Linked DNA regions of Rhodobium gokarnense. The protein of the gene in region 1 interacts with the protein of each later gene in a pairwise test. Links are inferred from orthologs where the notes say so. Each region holds a gene or a part of one and is shown on either strand. Other genes may lie near its edges. The genes, in order: ctaD and M2319_RS22420.

The links.
Region 2: the proteins of ctaD (region 1) and M2319_RS22420 interact in binary tests that used the Escherichia coli proteins (3 or more experiments, as listed by UniProt). The link is inferred for Rhodobium gokarnense from one-to-one orthologs.

What each region holds. Positions count from the first base shown.
Region 1 is NZ_JAOQNS010000006.1:226,999-234,280, reverse strand. What follows is about bases 1,854-4,824. They hold ctaD (cytochrome c oxidase subunit I), read right to left. Parts: upstream 4,152-4,824; coding sequence 2,556-4,151; downstream 1,854-2,555. Other genes in these bases: coxB (cytochrome c oxidase subunit II), read right to left, coding at 4,227-4,824; M2319_RS12615 (heme o synthase), read right to left, coding at 1,854-2,448. Outside these bases: M2319_RS12630 (cytochrome c oxidase subunit 3), read right to left, coding at 1-609; M2319_RS12625 (cytochrome c oxidase assembly protein), read right to left, coding at 668-1,291; M2319_RS12620 (hypothetical protein), read right to left, coding at 1,322-1,504; more of M2319_RS12615, read right to left, coding at 1,501-1,853; more of coxB, read right to left, coding at 4,825-5,111; M2319_RS12600 (invasion associated locus B family protein), read left to right, coding at 5,657-6,103; M2319_RS12595 (LysR substrate-binding domain-containing protein), read left to right, coding at 6,483-7,282. UniProt on the Escherichia coli protein: Cytochrome bo(3) ubiquinol oxidase is the terminal enzyme in the aerobic respiratory chain of E.coli that predominates when cells are grown at high aeration.
Region 2 is NZ_JAOQNS010000019.1:29,499-36,654, forward strand. Bases 2,590-5,434 are described here. They hold M2319_RS22420 (aminotransferase), read left to right. Parts: upstream 2,590-3,343; coding sequence 3,344-4,525; downstream 4,526-5,434. Other genes in these bases: M2319_RS22415 (D-amino-acid transaminase), read left to right, coding at 2,590-3,236; M2319_RS22425 (zinc metalloprotease HtpX), read left to right, coding at 4,583-5,434. Outside these bases: M2319_RS22400 (Lrp/AsnC family transcriptional regulator), read right to left, coding at 1-1; ald (alanine dehydrogenase), read left to right, coding at 123-1,238; N-acetyltransferase DgcN, read left to right, coding at 1,351-2,349; more of M2319_RS22415, read left to right, coding at 2,370-2,589; more of M2319_RS22425, read left to right, coding at 5,435-5,536; M2319_RS22430 (hypothetical protein), read right to left, coding at 5,554-6,420; M2319_RS22435 (gamma-glutamyl-gamma-aminobutyrate hydrolase family protein), read right to left, coding at 6,570-7,156. UniProt on the Escherichia coli protein: Shows aminotransferase activity with methionine and histidine as substrates, and to a lesser extent also with phenylalanine.

The DNA.
Region 1 (7,282 bases):
CTCATAGGCCTGGACACAGGAGAACAGCAGGCCGAGCAGAACGGTGCTGAGCAGGCCGAGCTTCAGGCCCTTGCGGTCGTTGTGGAGCAGCGCGTGGTGGGCCCACGTCACCGTCGTTCCCGACAGCAGGAGGATGATGGTGTTGAAGAGCGGCAGGTGCCAGGGATCGAAGGTGTGGATGCCCTCCGGCGGCCAGGTGCCGCCCGTCAGCTCGGTGCGCGAATACTGGATCGCCTCGCCGGGGAACAAGGCCGCATCGAAATAGGCCCAGAACCAGGCGAGGAAGAACATCACCTCCGAGGCGATGAACAGGATCATGCCGTAGCGCAGGTGAAGCTGGACCACCGGCGTGTGGTCGCCCGCGCGCCCCTCGCGGACCGTGTCCCGCCACCAGCCGAACATGGTGTAGAGGATGATCGAGAGGCCGATGGCGAAGATGCCCCAACCGGTGAGGTCGGCGCCGAACAGCACCAGTTCCTCGCCGAGGTTCCACTTCATCATCGCGATCGCGCCGACGGCCATCACGAAGGCGCCGACGGCACCGGTGAACGGCCACGGGCTCGGATCGACGAGGTGGTAGTCGTGGTTCTTGGTATGGGCCTCTGCCATTGGTTGTTCCCCGAGTGTGTCTCTCAAGCGGCGCCCGCCTTAAAGGCCGCCGCCGTGATCAAAGTCGTTTGTTGTTGTCGTCCGGCGTCGCCGCATCGGCGCGCTCCGCGCTTGTCGCCTCTTCGGGCGGATCGTCCGGAAACATGGTGTAGGAGAGCGTGATCGTCTTCAGGTAATCGAGGTTCTCGTCCTCCGCGATCGCCGGATCGATGAAGAAGGTGATCCCCATGTCGGCAGTCTCGCCCGGCTGCAGATGCTGCTCGGTGAAGCAGAAGCAGTCGATCTTGGAGAAATAGACGCCGGCCTCGAAGGGCGTGACGTTGAAGGTCGCGGTGCCGTAGGTGACGCTGTCGGCGTTGCTGTGGGCCTTGTAGGACGTGGTGCGCACGGCGCCGACCTTGAGCTTCACGGTGCGCTCGTTCGGCGTCATCTTCCATTTGAGGCCGGAGGCGACGTTGGCATCGAAGCGCACGGTGATCTCGCGGTCGATCGGCACGGCGGGCGCGGCGGCGGCACGCTGGGTGGTGCCGCCATAGCCGGTGACCTGGCAGAAGATCTGGTAGAGCGGCACGGCGGCATAGGCGGCGCCAACCATGGCGACGACGAAGGCGACGCAGGCAACCGCGATGACCGCATTGTTGCGGCCTGCCCGCTCTCCCGTCGTGTCGTTGCGTTCCGTCATGTGCGTCCGTCGATGCCTTGTTGCAATGCCCTAGAGCGGCCGTTCCAGGACGCCCGGTCCGAGCTTGATGATGGTCACGGCGTAGAACACCGCCACCAGGGCGGCGAGCGCCAGGCCAATGGCGATGGAGCGCGCGCGGCGCCGCTTCTTCTGTTCTTCCGTCAGTCTGATGCCGTCTTCGGTCATGGGGCTCTCTGCGATTTCGAGGGTCATGACGCCACCATAAGCCTGACAATGTGCTCGCCGGCAAGGACGGCGAACAGGAGGAACAGGTAGAGGATGGAATAGGTGAAGACGCGCACGGCGTTGCGGCGCTCGTTCTCCTCGTCGGTCCTCAGCAGTTGCCAGGCCCGATAGACGAAGATGCCGCCGAGGACGGCCGCGGCAACGCCATAGGCGATGCCCGACGGGCCGACGACGACGGGCAGGAACCCGGAGAGCGCCAGCGCCACCACGTAATAGAAGATCTGGCGCCGGGTCGCCGGATTGCCGGCAACGACGGGCAGCATGGGCACGCCGGCACGCGCATATTCCTCCGCCTTGAACAGCGACAGGGCCCAGAAATGCGGCGGCGTCCACAGGAAGATGATGAGAAAGAGGACGAAGCTCTGAAGCGACACCGAGCCGGTCATCACCGCCCAGCCGATCATCGGCGGCAGCGCGCCGGCGGCCCCGCCGATGACGATGTTCTGGGATGTCCAGCGCTTCAGCCACATGGTGTAGACGACGGCGTAGAAGAAGATCGTGAAGGCAAGGAGCCCGGCGGCGAACCAGCCGGCGACGAGGCCGAGGACGCTGACCGAGCCGAGCGCCAGCGTCATGCCGAAGGCGAGCGCGGCATCGGGCGTCACCCGGCCGGACGGCACCGGCCGCTTGGCGGTGCGCGACATCACGGCATCGATATCGGCGTCGAACCACATGTTGAGGGCGCCCGAGGCGCCGGCGCCGACGCCGATGCAGACAAGGGCGATGAAGCCGAGCACCGGGTGGATGGCGACGGGGGCGATGATCATGCCGACGAGGGCGGTGAAGACGACAAGCGACATGACGCGCAGCTTCATGAGCTGGACGTAGTCGCCGACGGTCGCCATCTCGCCGATCAGCTCGTTCGACCAGTCGTGCTCCTCAATGAGCTCGGTGCGTTCGGTCAGGGCCATAAGCTATTCAAATCCGTTGTTTTCTATCGGTCCGGCGAAAGCGGGGAACGGGCCGGCGCGGGCGGCTTCCCATCGGGATCGCCCGCGCCGGATGTCTCTGGTGCCGCCTATTTGATGCGCGGCAGGGTCTCGAACTGGTGGAACGGCGGCGGCGAGGACAGGGTCCACTCCAGCGTCGTCGCGCCCTCGCCCCAGGGATTGTTGCCGGCCGGCACCTTCTTGGAGAACGCCATGAAGACGCCGAACAGGAAGACGATGACGCCGGCAAAGGAGACATAGGCGCCCATGGAGGAGACGAAGTTCCAGCCGGCATAGGCGTCCGGATAGTCGACGTAGCGCCGCGGCATGCCCTGCAGGCCGAGGAAATGCTGCGGGAAGAAGATCAGGTTGACGCCGACGAAGGTCAGCCAGAAATGCAGCTTGCCGATGGTCTCGTTGTACATGTAGCCGAACATCTTCGGGAACCAGTAGTACCAGCCGGCGAAGATGCCGAAGGTCGCGCCCATGGACATGGTGTAGTGGAAGTGGGCGACCACGTAGTAGGTGTCGTGCATCGACCGGTCGAGGCCGGCATTGGCGAGCTGGACGCCGGTGACGCCACCGATGGTGAACAGGAAGATCATGCCGATCGCCCACAGCATGGGCGTCCTGAGCGAGATCGACCCGCCCCACATGGTGGCGATCCAGGAGAACACCTTGATGCCCGTCGGCACCGCGATGACCATCGTCGCGAAGACGAAATAGGCCTGGGTGTCGACGTCGAGACCGACCGTGTACATGTGGTGGGCCCAGACGATGAAGCCGACGACGCCGATGGCGACCATGGCATAGGCCATGCCGATATAGCCGAAGATGGGCTTGCGCGAGAAGGTCGAGATGATGTGGCTGATCAGGCCGAAGGCCGGCAGGATCAGGATGTAGACCTCCGGGTGGCCGAAGAACCAGAACAGGTGCTGGAACAGGATCGGGTCGCCGCCACCGGCGGCATCGAAGAAGGCGGTGCCGAAGTTGCGGTCGGTGAGGAGCATGGTGATGGCGCCGGCCAGCACCGGCAGGGCCAGCAGGAGCAGGAACGCGGTCACCAGCACGGACCAGGCAAACAGCGGCATCTTGTGCAGCGTCATGCCGGGCGCGCGCATGTTGAAGATGGTGGTGATGAAGTTGATGGCGCCAAGGATCGAGGAGGCGCCGGCGACGTGCAGCGCCAGGATCGCGAAGTCGACGGCCGGGCCGGGACTGCCGGAGGTCGACAGCGGCGCGTAGATCGTCCAGCCGGTGCCGGCACCTGAGGCGCCGGAAAGCGAGCCGGGCACGAACATCGACAGGATCAGCAGCGTCAGCGCCGGCGGCAGCAGCCAGAACGAGATGTTGTTCATGCGCGGGAAGGCCATGTCCGGGGCGCCGATCATGATCGGCACGAACCAGTTGGCAAAGCCGCCCATCAGCGCCGGCATGACCATGAAGAAGACCATGATCAGGCCGTGGCCGGAGACGAAAACGTTGAAGGTATGCGGATCGCCGAAGATCTGCATCCCCGGCTCCTGCAGTTCCATGCGCATGACGACGGACAGGAGCCCGCCGACGACACCGGCCACGATCGAGAAGATCAGGTACATCGTGCCGATGTCTTTGTGGTTGGTCGAGTATACGTAGCGCTGCCATCCGGTGGGATGATCGTGCGCCTCTGCTGCCGCACCCGCCATTGAAGTTTCCCCTTTTGAGTCTCGGGCCGCCCGGCGCGGGGCCGACGCGGCCGACTATGCGTTACGGGCCCGCGCCTAGCGCTTGGCCACGTCGATTGCCTTCCTGTCGGCCTTGATGGAGGCCATCAGCCCCTTGTAGGCCGCGTCGATGTCATCCTTGGCGGCCGCGGACCAGGTGGCGAACTGCTCCTCGGTCACGGCCCGCACCGAAATCGGCATGAAGGCGTGGCGCGAGCCGCACAGCTCCGAACACTGGCCGAAATAGACGCCCGGCCGCTCGGCCTGGAACCAGGTCTCGTTGAGGCGTCCCGGCACGGCGTCGACCTTGACGCCGAAGGCCGGCACGGCGAAGGAGTGGATGACGTCGGCGGCGGTCACCTGGACGCGGACGACCTTGCCGACCGGAACGATGACCTGGTTGTCGACGGCGAGAAGCCGCGGCACGTCGCGCTCCGTCAGGCCCTGCTTTTCGATGCGCTCGGCCCGTTCGTCGTCGGCCAGCATGATGGAATCGAAGGACAGGCCGTCATAGCCGTCGTCTGTGTACTCAAAGCCCCAGTACCACTGGTAGCCCGTCGCCTTGATGGTCAGGTCCGCCTCCGGCACCTCCAGCTCCTTGTAGAGCAGGCGGAAGGAGGGAACGGCGATGGCGACCAGGATCAGGATCGGCACCAGCGTCCAGACCACCTCCAGCATGGTGTGGTGCGAGCGCTTGGACGGCGTCGGATTGGCGCTGGCGTTGAATTTGATGATGACGAGCACCATCAGCACGGCGACCAGCAGCGTCACGCCGACGGCGATGTACAGGGTGAAGGCGTTGAACCAGTGAATGTCTTCCATCACCGGGGTCGCGGCGTCCTGCATGCTGATGCCCCAGGGCACCGGCTGGTCGGCCAGAGCCGCGCCGATAAATCCGGTGAGCGCGGCGAATGCCGCAAGGACATGCGCGGCGAGACGCATCGTCGGTTTGATCACGTCGTTGCCCCCTTCCCTTCTCGTTGTTCTTGGGCGCCGGTCCTGCCGTCGTCCGTGAGCCTGCCTCGGGACCGCCCGCCGTTCCGGGCATAAAGCCTCTGCGTCAATCGGTCCTGCTAAAGTGGTTCTAGCTTTAATTTGATGTGGATCAAAAACTCAAGTCCAACTTACGTACATTCATTTTTTTGAATTTATCCCGGTGCACAAACGGTTTGCAAGCCCAATCGCGGCAAGTTGACGCAGGCTCTTACGACATGAAAAATCGCATCTATCGGGATCGCTGCCGTCTCACCGCCGCAAATCGATGAAATAGGGGCCGGGCCGTGAATTTCGGCGTTTTGCACCGCCCTGCCGTGGGTCGTCCCGCTTTGGGCTGGCGAAATGACAGCGATTCGGGCACAGATGGGACGGGCGCCGCTGTCGGCGCCCGGGTTTGGTACAGGTTTTCGGACGGGCGGGAGAACGACGTGGTGTTCTTGCGATATGTTGCGCGCCTTGCGGCGGGAGTGGCTTTGGTGACCGGTCTGGCGATGGCGCCGGCGGCCGGCCAGGGCCAGGTGCGGTCCCAGCACGGCGACTGGCAGATCCGGTGCGACACGCCGCCGGGCGCCAAGGCCGAGCAGTGCGCGCTGATCCAGAACGTGACGGCCGAGGACCGCGAGAATGTGGGCCTCTCCGTCATCGTCCTGAAGACCGCCGACCAGAAGGCCCAGCTCCTGCGCATCCTCGCCCCGCTCGGCCTGCTGTTGCCGCACGGCCTCGGGCTCAGGATCGACGACGAGGAAATCGGCCGCGTCCAGTTCATGCGCTGCCTGCCGAATGGCTGCATCGCCGAGGTCACCCTCAACGAGGACCTCCTGAAGAAGCTGGAGACCGGCACGACCGCCACCTTCATCATCTTCGAAACCATCGAGGAAGGCATCGGCATCCCGATCTCCCTCGCGGGCTTCAAGGAAGGCTACGACGCGCTGCCATAAGCGGCCGTCCCTCTCCTCTCATTCCCGCTCATACCGGCGGCATCGGCGGCGGCTGATGCCACGGATCGTTGGCGCTTGCGTTGATTCGGGCCCCTGCCCCCCGGCGCGGCCGCACGCAGTCCGTGAGCCCCAGGTCGCGGGCAAGGGCGGGGGACAGGTCGCGCGGATCGAGGCGACGTCGCGGCCCCCCGACCACCACCGAGAAAACCTGAAAAACGGCAAGGAGGGAGCGCAGCCGGCCGCGGCCGGCAAACGGGTTCTGGCCCATGGCGGAACGCCTCATGCATCAACAGGATGCGGCCATCATCCCACGCCGTGCTTGCTTTTCCAGTTTGAATTCGGCCCTAATGCATAAACAGGGCTTATCCATGGGACGCCGATGAAGGACCGTCGCCTGCCGCCGCTGCCTGCCCTTCGCGCGTTCGAGGCCGCCGCCCGGCACCTTAGCTTCACCCGCGCGGCAAACGAGCTCGGCATGACCCAGGCCGCCGTCAGCTATCAGGTGCGGCTGCTGGAGGAAAAGCTGGGCGTGCCGCTGTTCCTGAGGCGGCCGCGCAAGGTGACGCTGACCGATGCCGGATCGCGGCTTGCCGGGCGCGCCGGCGAGGCCTTCGACATTCTCGCCGAGGCGGTCTCGGACATTGCCGAACGGGCCGACGAGACGCTCGTCATCTCCTGCAACACGACCTTTGCGACGACCTGGCTCGGCAATCATATCGGCGACTTCCAGATGAAGCACCCGGCGCTTGCCGTGCGCCTCATCCCCTACAATTTCAACCGGGCCTTCGGCGAGGACGACGTCGACGTGGCGATCGTCGCCGGCACGACCGTCGAGCCCGGCCTCACCGGCCACCTCCTCGTCAGCGCTGCATTCACACCGATGCTGCATCCCGGGCTCGCCGCGGCCGCCGGGGGCATCGCCCGGCCGGCCGATCTTCTGAAGCTGCCGATCATCGGTTCGGACGATCCCTGGTGGAGGCAATGGTTCGCCGCGGCCGGCATCGACAATCCCGACCTCGGCCACAACCCCGTCGCCGAAATGGGTGCCCAGATGCTGGAGGCGCACCGCGCCATCGCCGGCCAGGGCGTCGCCATCCTGACGCCGTTCTTCTATCGCGAGGCGATCGCCCGGGGCGACCTCATCCAGCCCTTCGAGCTCCAGCACGACAATGGCGAGGC
Region 2 (7,156 bases), on another replicon or contig:
TTCGAAAAAACGGGGCGGTTACCGGAGAATTTTCCGACGATTGCCTGATTGTGACGACTAATCGGTGAGAAATCCACCTAATCTTCGGCTAGCATACCTGCATTGCAGCCCTGGAGGTGGTCATGCTCATCGGCGTTCCCAAGGAAATCAAGAACCACGAATACCGCGTCGGCATGACGCCGGAAAGCGCGCTCGACGCGGTCCACCACGGCCACCAGGTGCTGGTGGAGACCAACGCCGGCGACGGCATCGGCGCCACCGACGACGACTATCGCGCGGTCGGCGCGACGGTGGTGGCAACCCCGGCCGAGGTCTTTGCAAAGGCCGACATGATCATCAAGGTGAAGGAGCCCCAGGCCCATGAGCGCAAGATGCTGCGCGAGGGCCAGATCCTCTACACCTACCTGCACCTGGCGCCGGATCCGGAACAGACGAAGGACCTTGTCGCCTCCGGCGCGATCTGTATCGCCTATGAGACCGTGACGGATGCGCAGGGCGGCCTGCCGCTCCTCAAGCCGATGAGCCAGGTCGCGGGCCGCATGTCGATCCAGGCCGGCGCCCATGCGCTGGAAAAGGTCAATGGCGGCCGCGGTGTCCTGATCGGCGGCGTGCCCGGCGTCGGCGCGGCGAAGGTCCTGGTCCTCGGCGGTGGCGTCGTCGGCTTCAACGCCGCCCAGATGGCCGTCGGCATGTTCGCCAACGTCACCGTGCTCGACCGCAGCCCGATGGTGGTGGAGCGGCTCGCGACCCATTTCGAATCCCGCGCCCGCATCCTCTATTCCACCCGCGCCATCCTCGCCGACCACGTCGCCAATGCCGACCTCATCATCGGTGCGGTGCTGGTGCCGGGCGCCGCTGCGCCCAAGCTCGTCACCCGCGACATGCTGAAGACGATGAACCGCGGCGCGGTGCTGGTCGACGTCGCCATCGACCAGGGCGGCTGCTTCGAGACCTCGCGGCCGACGACCCACGACAATCCGATCTTCGTGGAAGAGAACATCGTCCACTACTGCGTCGCCAACATGCCCGGCGCCGTTGCGCGTACCTCCACCTACGCGCTTAACAACGTCACCCTGCCGCATGCCCTGGCGATCGCCGACAAGGGCTGGAAGCAGGCGCTGAAGGACGATCCGTTCCTGCGCGACGGCCTCAACATCTGGAACGGCAAGGTCACCTGCGAGCCCGTCGCCCGCGAGCTCGGCTACGACTACTTCCCCGCCGAAGAAGCGATTATCTGAACGAAAACAAGATATTCCCGCGCCCTGATATGTGGCGCGGGGCCCCTTTCCCCCTTGACCGCCGGGCCCGCCGGCGCTTCCATCGGCGGGTCGCGCCCTCGGGAGTCACAGCATGTCGATCAAAACCCCTTACGTCCTCTTCCTCGGCGACGCGCCGGACCTGCTTGCCGGCAAGGTCGCCGTCGGCATCCGCCAGTGGCGGCCGGAACATTGCGTCGGCCAGATTCGCTTGGCCGGCTGCCAGGCCGATTGCGGCCTGCCCGACATGACGCCGGCCGAGGCCTATCGGAACGGCGCGCGCACCCTCGTCGTCGGCGTCGCCAACCGCGGCGGCATCATTGCCGGCAACTGGATCTCCGTGCTGCACGATGCCCTGGAATGCGGCCTCGACATCGCCGCCGGCCTGCACAACAAGGTCGCCGACATTCCCGAGCTGAAGGCCGAGGCCGACCGGCTCGGCCGCTCCATCTTCGACGTCCGCCACCCGACGAAGACCTTTTCCGTCGGCAAGGGCTCCAAGCGCCCCGGCAAGCGGCTCCTCACCGTCGGCACCGACTGCTCCTGCGGCAAGATGTTCACGACGCTGGCCATCGAAAAGGAGATGCGCGCGCGCGGCATGGACGCCGACTTCCGCGCCACCGGCCAGACCGGCATCCTCATCGTCGGCGACGGCGTCTCGGTCGACGCGGTGGTCTCCGATTTCATCTCCGGCTGCATCGAGGAACTGACCCCCGACGCGGCCGACGACCACTGGGACGTGGTCGAGGGCCAGGGCTCGCTGTTCCATCCCTCCTTTGCCGGCGTCACCACGGGCCTCATCCACGGCGCCCAGCCGGATGCGCTGGTGCTCTGCCACGAGCCGACCCGCACCCATATGCGCGGCGTGCCGGACTTCGCGCTGCCGGGCCTGGAGGAGTGCATGGACCTGAACCTCAGGACCGCGCGGCTGACCAACCCGGACGTCCGCTTCGTCGGCATCTCCATGGACACCTCGCGGCTTGGCGAGGACGAGGCGCTGCGCCTCCTTGAAGACACCGGAACGAAGCTCGGCCTGCCGGCCGTCGATCCGGTGCGCATCGGTGTCGGCCCGATCGTCGACAATCTGGGCTGAATTCAAACGGGGGCTGACACATGGCACGCACGGTTTATGTCAACGGCGCGTTTCTCGCCGAGGACGACGCAAAGATTTCCGTCTTCGACCGCGGCTTTCTGTTTGCCGACGGGGTCTATGAGGTAACGACGGTCCTGAAGGGCAAGCTGGTCGATTTCGAGCCGCACATGGCCCGGCTCACCCGCTCGCTGAACGCGCTGCAGATGGCCCGCCCGGTCGGCGAGGCGGAGCTTCGCGACATCCACGAAAAGCTCGTCGCCCTTAACGAGCTCGACGAGGGCATCGTCTATCTGCAGGTGACCCGCGGCATTGCCGATCGCGATTTCGCCTATCCGGCCGATGCGGCGCCGAGCCTCGTTATGTTCACCCAGGCCCGTCCGGTGGTCGACAATCCGAAGGTGGAAAAGGGCATCGCCGTGATGACCGTGCCGGACATCCGCTGGCGCCGCCGCGACATCAAGACGGTCGGCCTCCTGCCCGCCTCCATGGCCAAGCAGGCGGCGCTGGAAGCCGGCTACGGCGATGCCTGGTTCGTGGAGGACGGCCTCATTACCGAGGGCAGCTCCAACAACGCCTTCATCGTCAATGCCGACGGCGCGGTGATCACCCGCCAGCTCACCAGCGACATCCTCCACGGCATCACCCGCGACGCGATCCTGCGGCTCGCCCGCGAGGACAACATCACCATCATCGAGCGCCCGTTCACCCCCGGCGAGGCGGAGAACGCCAAGGAAGCCTTCATCACCTCGGCCTCCACCTTCCTGATGCCGGTCGTTGCCATCAACCATTCCACCATCGGCGACGGCAAACCCGGCCCGATCTCCCGCAAGCTGCGCCAGCACTATGTGGACGCGGCGTTTGCCTCCATCGGGGAGGCTGTCGACTGAGCCGGTTCGCTCGATAGCTCTCCGCGTCGTCAACAACCCTCGACTCCGCGCCGTTTCTGCGGCATCCATCTCGCCGTTCTGTCCGGGAAAAGCGCGGGGGATCCTCGATGAAGCCGACCAATGCCATCTTCACCGGCGTGCCGACCACCGTCTTTGAGGTGATGTCGCGGCTGGCGATCGAGCACAAGGCCGTCAATCTCGGCCAGGGCTTTCCCGATGTCGACGGGCCGGAGGAACTGCGCCGCATCGCCGCCGAGGCGACCGTCGACGGTCCCAACCAGTACCCGCCGATGCTCGGCCTGCCGGAGTTGCGTGAGGCCGTCGCCGACGCCAACCGGCGCTTTTACGGTCTCGACATCGACCCGGCTACCGAAGTGCTTATTACCTCCGGCGCCACGGAAGCGATCGCCGACTGTCTGTTCGGCATCGTGGAACCCGGCGACGAGGTGATCCTCATCGAGCCGCTCTATGACTGCTACCTGCCGATGGCGCGGCGCGCCGGCGCCGAGGTCAGGCCGGTGCGCGTCTCCCCGCCCGACTGGCGCCTCGACCGGGAGGCGCTTGAGGCCGCGTTCAGCGAACGCACTAAGGCGATCCTCCTCAACAACCCGATGAACCCGGCGGCAAAGGTCTTTTCCGAGGACGAACTGGCGCTGATCGCCGAACTCTGCGTCAAATATGACGCCTACGCGATCTGCGACGAAGTCTACGAGCACCTCGTCTTCGACGGCAGAAAGCACCGGCCGTTGATGACGTTTCCGGGCATGCGCGAGCGCTCGGTGCGCATCGGCTCGGCCGGAAAAACCTTTTCCTTCACCGGCTGGAAGGTCGGCTATATCAGCGGCCCCGCACGCCTCGTCGGCCCGATCGCCAAGGCCCACCAGTTCGTCACCTTCACGACGCCGCCGAACCTGCAGAAGGCGGTGGCGAAGGGGCTTGCCAGCGACGATGCCTATTACGAGGGTTTTGTCGCCGACATGACGGCCAAGCGCGATCATTTGTCGGAAGGGCTCTCCCGCCTCGGCTTTCCGGTGCTGCCCTGCGAGGGCACCTATTTCGTCTCCGTCGACATCGCCGGCATGGGCCTTGGCGAGGACGACGTCGCCGCCTGCCGGACACTGACGGTGGAGGCCGGCGTTGCGGCCATCCCGCTCTCGGCCTTTTATCCGTGCAGGAACCCGCCGAAGACCTTCGTGCGCTTCTGCTTCTGCAAGAGACCGGAGGTGCTCGATGCGGCCCTCGACCGGCTGGAGGCCTATCTCGGGCGCGACCGGCAGGCCTCGGCCTGAGCCCTTAAAAGTCCGGCCTGCCTTGCCTACATCTATGGCATGACAGGGCTTTTATCGTTGAGCGACGACCTCCAGCGTCGCCACAAATTCCGCAACACGCTGCACACCTGGCTGCTCGCGGCGGGCAGTCTGGCGCTTCTGGTGCTCTGTGTCGTCATCGTCATGGGGCCGGACGGCATCCTCTTTGCGCTGATCGGCGGCGGGCTCGGCCTGTTCCTTGCCACCCGCGCCTCGCCGGAGCTGGTGCTGCGCATGTACCGGGCCCGCGAGCTGCCCGAGCACGTCTTCGAGGAGGGCCACCGGGTGCTGGCGCTGATCGCCGAGCGCGCCGGCCTGCCGCGCGTGCCGAAGCTCTATTACGTGCCGAGCCGGATGATGAACGCCTTTGCCGTCGGCCGGCCGGAAGACGCCGTCGTCTGCGTCACCGACGGGCTGATCCGCGGACTCTCCTTGCGCGAATTCGCGGCCGTTATCGCCCACGAGGTCAGCCATGTGAGGAACGGCGACATCAAGGTGATGGCGCTCGCCGACATCGTCGCGCGCATGACCGGCGTGCTCTCCACCTTCGGCATGATCGTGCTGGCCCTGAACCTTCCGGCGATCCTTGCCGGCAGCGGCACGGTGCCCTGGCTCGGCATCCTCATCCTGCTCGCCGCGCCGACCATTGGCGGCCTGATGCAGCTCGCCCTGTCGCGCGCCCGCGAATACGACGCCGACCTCGACGCCGCCGATCTGACGGGTGATCCGGACGGCCTTGCCTCGGCGCTCATGAAGCTGGAACGCGCCCATGGCCGCCGGTGGGAGAGTATGGTGCTGCCCGGAAACCGCCTTCCGGACCCCTCCCTGCTGCGCTCGCACCCCAGGACCGAAGACCGCGTCGCCCGGCTGAAAACCCTGCAGTCGAGGCACGATCCGGTCTTTGCCGCCCTCGACGCCCCGGTCGTCGTCGGCAAATCCTTCATCCCCGTCACCCGCGGCCCGAGGCGGCGCATGACGGGGGTGTGGTATTGAGACAGCGCTCCGTCAGCTCACTTGTTGTTATGGAGTGTGAAATATTTCAAATCCAGGGATTCGAGCGTCTGCGGAGACACCTGCTTGGACGTCGATCGCATTACGGGTTTCGACTTCCGCACACCACCCTTTTTGGGCGCAGTCTCTTTGCCTTCCCGGTCCTTCCGCTTCTCAGCGACTATCGTCAACTTATGCGATTTGACATCGGCGGGGGCGAATTTGAAGGAAAAATCGGCAGAACTTCCAACCTTCGTGGTATGATAAATGTTATCGTCGATATGGTAGTTCGGCGCTAATTCCAGCTTCTTGGTTATGATGAATTCGACTTCATAGCTTAAACTGGTCGGTTTCTGGTGAATATTGTCAAGAGCTACGACGGACTGTCCGATCCAGTCCTTAAGACCCAATTCGCCATCTATGCGCTTAACTTTCTTGGGTTTCGTTTCTTTTGTGCACACCTCGATGGCGTCGAAATTGAAGGCCGCCTGCACCGTTCCGGTGCGTTTCACCTGACGGCTGTAACTGCCATCGAAATTCATAGAGAATTTTCTGGCAAGGAAAGGCCCTTGTTGTGGGGCTGGTATGTAGTGGTGAACCGGGACAGTGAAATTCGCTTTGGCCCCGCCGCCCATCGTCCGGTCTGCAATCAGTTCAAGCGTTACAAGTGCTGCCCAATCGTTTAGCCAAGGATCTTTTGGTTTCTTTAGATTGTTCCCAAATCGTTCTTTAACGCTGTCTGCGACGATGCATTCAACGCTGTAGAGGATGCTTGAGATGTCGACCTCGTCCGGCTTCTGGAAAGCGGGCATGCCGGCGCAGCTCACAAGCAGTCCTGCAGAAAGAGGCGGGGCAAAACGTCGGGAAAACGCCAATATGGTACGCATTGGACCCTCGAAAACATACAACGACAATAAATAATACTAAGAAGCAACCTAAAATAGCAACATTAAATTAATACTACTGATGAATATGACCGACGTCCGAGAGGTTCTCCGCCGACGTAATCCAGCCCCCGTATCCGCAAAACACTCCTTCACCGCTCCGCGCAATAGGCCTCTGCCGCATTCAGGAACGCCCGGAACAGGCGCCTTTGCGAGGCGCGGTAGATGAGGAATTCGGGGTGCCATTGGACGCCGATGAGGAAGCGGGCCTTGGGGTCCTCGATGCCCTGGACGATGCCGTATTCGTCGCGGGCGGAGACCTCCATGCCCTCGCCGGGCCGGTCGATCGCCTGGCGGTGCAGGCTGTTCGCCTTGAAGCGCACCCGGCCGAGGAAGTCGGCGAGTTTCGAGCCCGCCTCGATGGTCACGTATTTGCGCGGCAAGGGCGTCCACATATGCGGAACGTCCTCAAAGCTCTTGTGCAGGTCCTGGTGCAGCGAGCCGCCGCGAAAGACGTTGAGGAGCTGGGCGCCGCGGCAGACGCCCAGCACCGGCACCTTGCAGCGCGCGGCAAGCTCCAGCAGCCGCAGTTCCATGGCGTCGCGTGCGGGGTCGATGTTGACGTCGAGGGTGAGATCGCCCTGGTAGAGCCCGGCGCCGATATTGTCGCCGCCGCCGATGATCAGCCCGTCGAAGCTGGTGATGTCGATGCCGTCGATCGGCGCGATCAGGCGCACCG